2 regions of the Rhodococcus sp. W8901 genome follow, and region 1 is predicted to be linked to the other one. Evidence: riboswitches for the same ligand, from Rfam matches in the RefSeq annotation. Region 1 holds a riboswitch; the other holds the start of a gene.
The links. Region 1 has a riboswitch for cyclic di-AMP ahead of HUN07_RS16345 (C40 family peptidase). Riboswitches for the same ligand answer to the same signal wherever they lie in the genome.
Positions count from the first base shown of each region.

Region 1 (2,379 bases):
ATCCCGGTGATCTCGACGATGTACGGCGGGATCGCGCGTCCCGGGTCGATGAGAGTCCCGAGCTCACCGACGATCTCGCCGCCACGCACCTTCACGGCGCCGATCTCGGTGATGGCATCGGTATCGGCGCTGCCGCCGGTGGTTTCGAGGTCGACGACGACGAAGGTGATCTCGCGCAGCGGTGTGTCCAGCTCGTCGAACGTCAGTTGGGTTCCGTCGGTCGAACGGGCGGATCGCGGCGCACTCACGCCTCGGGACACTAGAGACCGGCACCGACAGTGCCCGCGGCACGCGGGGGCACGCACCAGAAGTCGGTGGATCGGGTGGCGATTCGGCCTGGAGAGACGAGGATCACACCGGCCCGGCGGGTTCGTCGAATGTGTGGCGCGTGATCTTCGTTGCGGGACTGCGGTTTCGGTGGCCGCGTGTGGGTCGTGTGCCGTTGTCGGCGGGGGCGCTGCGTCCCTCGGCCCGGCGCGGTGTCGATCGGCGTTGACCAGTGGTGACGCCGGATACACGGGCTTCTGTCGGGGTGTGGTCGGTCCCCGGCGGGGCGCGGGGTGCCGGTCGCGGGCGCGAGGGAGAGGGACCGCTCGTTATCTCGTCGTGATCATGTGTCGATCGAAGCGGGTTCAAACCCGGCAAATCGGGAAAACGGAGCGATTTCCGCGCGTCCAAGTCGACACGAGGGATGCGCTTTCGTAATCTTCTCGAGACCTAGCGGAGTCTTGCCGCCCCACCCGGGACGGCATCGCTGGGACCGCCTAATCGGAACCTCTCCGGAGGGGACGAGCCGGGAACCCAAGTTTTTCTGGGGTGAATCCCGTCGAAGCCGCGCTGCGGTGTCGTCGGGTAGGGCTGATCTTCCCAGCCCGAACCCGTCAGCTAACTCGGTCGGCGGACGAACGGAAGAAACGGAGTCCCCTTTCTCGTGGCGTCATCTACTTTCACGCGTTCCGCGCGTCGCGCCGCCGTTGCCGGCGCACTTGCCGTCGGAGCCGTCACGGTTTCCGCCGCCCCCGCCCTTGCCGATCCGATCAACATCCCGGGTGTCGGCACCGTCGAGGTCCCCGGTGTGACGCAGCAGCAGGTCGACGCCGCGATCGCGAGCATCACCCCGAGCATTCCCGAGGGCATCGTGCCCGGCGTCGCGACCGGCAGCGCGGCTGCGGTTCCGGCCTCGCTCGCCCCCATCGTCACCGCAGGTGAGAAGGCCGTCGAGGCCGCCAGGGCCAAGCTCGGTGCCCCGTACGTGTACGGCGCTGCCGGCCCGGACGCGTTCGACTGCTCGGGTCTGGTCCAGTGGGCCTACAAGCAGGCCGGTCTGAACCTCCCGCGCACGAGCTACGACCAGGCCGCCGCCGGTTTCGCCGTGGCCCAGTCCGACCTGCAGGTCGGCGACGTGATCTCGTTCTACGGCGGAAGCCACTCGGGCATCTACGCGGGCGACGGCAATGTCATCCACGCCTCGACCGCGGGTCAGCCGGTCAAGCTGGCGCCCGTGTCGTCGATGCCGTTCGACGGCGCACGCCGCTACGCGTGACGCGCTAGACGTTCGACGTGTGCAGGGCGGGTCCGACTCCGGTCGGACCCGCCCTGCACGTCTTTCGACACGTGTCGGTCCCGGGCCTTTTGTGGCTTTCGCGACGATGTACGAATTGTCCTACTCCCGGGTAGACACGGACATATGCCATTCCGTAACCTGTTCGAGACCTTACGGACCCCCTTGCAGGCCCCACCGCCGTCTGGTGGAGACGAATCCAGAAACGGAGAGTCGCGCCGCTGTGCCCTCCCAGAAGTCCTCGCAGAAGATGAAGCGTTCGATGTGTGCCGCTCTGGCGACGGGAGTGCTCTCCCTGACCCTCGTGGGACTGCCCGCCGGTTCGGCCGGCGCGGATCCGTTGGTGAGCAACCCGACCGAGGCGCTGGAGCGGCTCGCGGACCTGTCGCGCGAATCCGAACAGACCACCGAGGCGCTGCACAACGCGCAGATCGACCTCGACGGCAAGCAGGCGGCCCAGCGGGACGCGGAGGCGCGCCTGGCCGGAGATCGTGACCTGCTTGCCGCCGCCGAGTCCCGGATCGACCAGTTCCGTCCCACGGTCGGCAAGCTCGCCGCCGCCAGCTACCAGGGCGCCCGCACCAACCGGTTGTTCGCGCTGATGGTGAGCGACTCGCCGCAGCAGCTGCTCGATCAGATGTCGGCGCTCGACGCGATCTCGAACGAGACCTCGAAGGCCGTCTCCGGATTCAAGCAGGCGACCGCCGATGCGACCGCCGCGGCGGAGGCCTCGCAGGCTTCGGCCGATGCGGCGCGCGCCGCGACCGAGCAGGCCAAGCAGGTCAGCGACGAGCTCCAGAACAAGCAGAGCGAGCTGC
Region 1 is NZ_CP054690.1:3,497,345-3,499,723, reverse strand. It holds gene HUN07_RS16350 (DEDD exonuclease domain-containing protein) at 1-248, opposite strand, end outside; cyclic di-AMP (ydaO/yuaA leader) riboswitch at 752-916, shown strand; gene HUN07_RS16345 (C40 family peptidase) at 932-1,543, shown strand; gene HUN07_RS16340 (NlpC/P60 family protein) at 1,824-2,379, shown strand, end outside.

Region 2 (2,379 bases), 2.3 Mb from region 1:
GTGACGAACGATTCGAACCGCAGCGACACCGACACCCCCGGCCGGGCCGGCAAAGGACTGTTCTACGCAGCAGTCGCCAGCTTCCTGATCGGGATCGCGGCGATCGTCGCCATCTTCTTCGTCCATTCACTCTCCGAGGGCGACCCCGGCCTGGTTCTGTACTTCCTCACGCTCGCGTGCCCGCTCGGCTTCGTGCTCGCGATCGCCTACGCCCTCCGCTCCGGACGCCGGAGTCGCTGAGCCGGAGGCTCCCCAACCATTGGAAGGAATCACCATGAGGATCCTGCTGAACATCATCTGGCTGATCTTCGGTGGCCTGTGGCTGGCGCTCGGCTACTTCCTGGCCGGCGTGATCATGTGCATCCTCATCATCACGATCCCGTTCGGCATCGCGTCCTTCCGGATCGGGGTGTACGCGCTGTGGCCGTTCGGCAAGACGGTGGTCGACAAACCCACCGCAGGCGTCGGGTCGCTCATCGGCAATGTCATCTGGCTCATCCTCGCGGGCGTCTGGATCGCGATCGGCCACATCGTCACCGCCGTCGCCATGGCGATCACGATCATCGGTATCCCGCTCGCGATCGCCAATCTCAAGATGATCCCTGTCTGTCTGATGCCGCTCGGTAAGGAGATCGTGGACGTCGACCGCCGCGATCAGGCCCAGTGGTCGACGGCCTGACCGTTCCGAAAAGTGGGACAGACCGCCCGTTCAGAGTGTGATCTCACTCACATTACGCCCCGATAACGGAGCGGTGTCGAACCGTGATCAACCCTGCCCCAACGCGACTAGCTGGGGCTAAGCCGTCTCAGTCGAATCCCGCAGTCGAGCAACACAAGACGCGCCGCGTTATCAACCGGTGACGTTTGGCGCTCGATCGTCGTACCGTCGTGTCCGGCCGGAACTTCGGCCACATCCGGGCCCGCCGCGCCAAACCCCGTCCAGTGGGTCCGGAACACCCACGAACCATCCATGGACGGGGACGGGGGACCCAAAGGTCCTCCGGGGTAGAAGGTCCCGAAAGGGACAACCCCGCAGGGCATCGGGAGAGCAATCTCCCTGGGGGTGAAGCCAGACCCGCTCCATCCATGAGCGGCGAGGCCGGGCGACCTCTCAGTCCGAACCCGACAGCTGACCTCGCAGGCGCGTGCGGAGAGGAACCAACCGACATGAGCGGACGCCATCGCAAGCCGTCTACCACCGGCCGCACCGTAGCCAAGGTCGCCGTCACCGGCGCCATCATGGGCGTGGGCGGTGTCGCCTTCGCCGGCACGGCCAGCGCGGCCCCCGACTCCGACTGGGACAAGCTCGCGCAGTGCGAGGCCGGCGGCAACTGGGGCATCAACACCGGCAACGGCTACCACGGTGGCCTGCAGTTCTCGCCGAGCACCTGGACCAGCCATGGTGGCGGACAGTTCGCTGCCACCGCGAACCAGGCCACCCGTGAGCAGCAGATCGTCGTCGCTGAGCGCGTGCTCGCCAACCAGGGTTGGGGCGCCTGGCCGTCCTGCTCGTCCAAGCTCGGCCTGAGCAGCGCGCCGTCGCAGCGCAGCGCCCCAGCCACCGAGGCCCCGCGGGTCGTCACTCCCGCCCCGGTCGCCCAGGCACCGGTGCACCCCGCGCAGGGCGTCTTCGACCAGATCGACTCGCTCATCGACGCCGCCGCCGATCAGGGCATCGTCATCGGCCAGCCGATCCTCGACGCCTACGACGTCGCGAAGACGATCGACCTCAGCAAGCTGAACCTGCAGGACGTCGCCGGCGTGGCGAACCTCTCGCAGAGCTGAGCCGCTCCCCCCCGAAACACGAAGTGGGCCCCTCGCCGATGGCGAGGGGCCCACTTTTCTGTGTTTGCGCGTCAGCGGTTGATCACGGTGTGCGGGTGCACGTAGGGCAGCGAGTCCACCGGAAGCGGGAACTCCGTGTCCTCGCCGAACGGCGAGAGATTGCCTGCACGGCTGGAAGACAACTCGGTCACCGCGTGATCTCCATCCGCAGTTTCCGGCCACCCTGGATCGACATAGCGCTTCTTCGAATTGTTAGCCACGCGCCCATTTTGACAGGAGCGTTCGCCGCCGTACAGCCCAGGTCACTAATCTCATAGTCGATGACCTCCACGCATGGCACCGAGGGCGCCCCGGAAACCGCAAACCCCGTGGCAGCACCCACACTGACCGGCTGGTTGAGCGCCCGCAAGGACGCCGAACTGACCGACCTGTTGCGGCTGCGCCCGGATCTCGCCGTGCCTCCACCCGCCACGGCCGCGGTGCTGGCCGGGCGCGCCGAGCAGCGCGCGTCGGTGATGCGGGCCGCCGACACCCTGGGATCCCTCGAATTCACCGTCCTCGAGGTCCTGGCGCTGGAACAGGCCGATCAGATGC
Region 2 is NZ_CP054690.1:1,232,310-1,234,688, reverse strand. It holds gene HUN07_RS05845 (hypothetical protein) at 1-240, shown strand; gene HUN07_RS05840 (YccF domain-containing protein) at 275-679, shown strand; cyclic di-AMP (ydaO/yuaA leader) riboswitch at 1,004-1,160, shown strand; gene HUN07_RS05835 (resuscitation-promoting factor Rpf1 domain-containing protein) at 1,168-1,785, shown strand; gene HUN07_RS05830 (hypothetical protein) at 1,857-2,045, opposite strand; gene HUN07_RS05825 (helicase-associated domain-containing protein) at 2,106-2,379, shown strand, end outside.
Region 2: another riboswitch for cyclic di-AMP. It lies ahead of HUN07_RS05835 (resuscitation-promoting factor Rpf1 domain-containing protein); the one in region 1 lies ahead of HUN07_RS16345 (C40 family peptidase).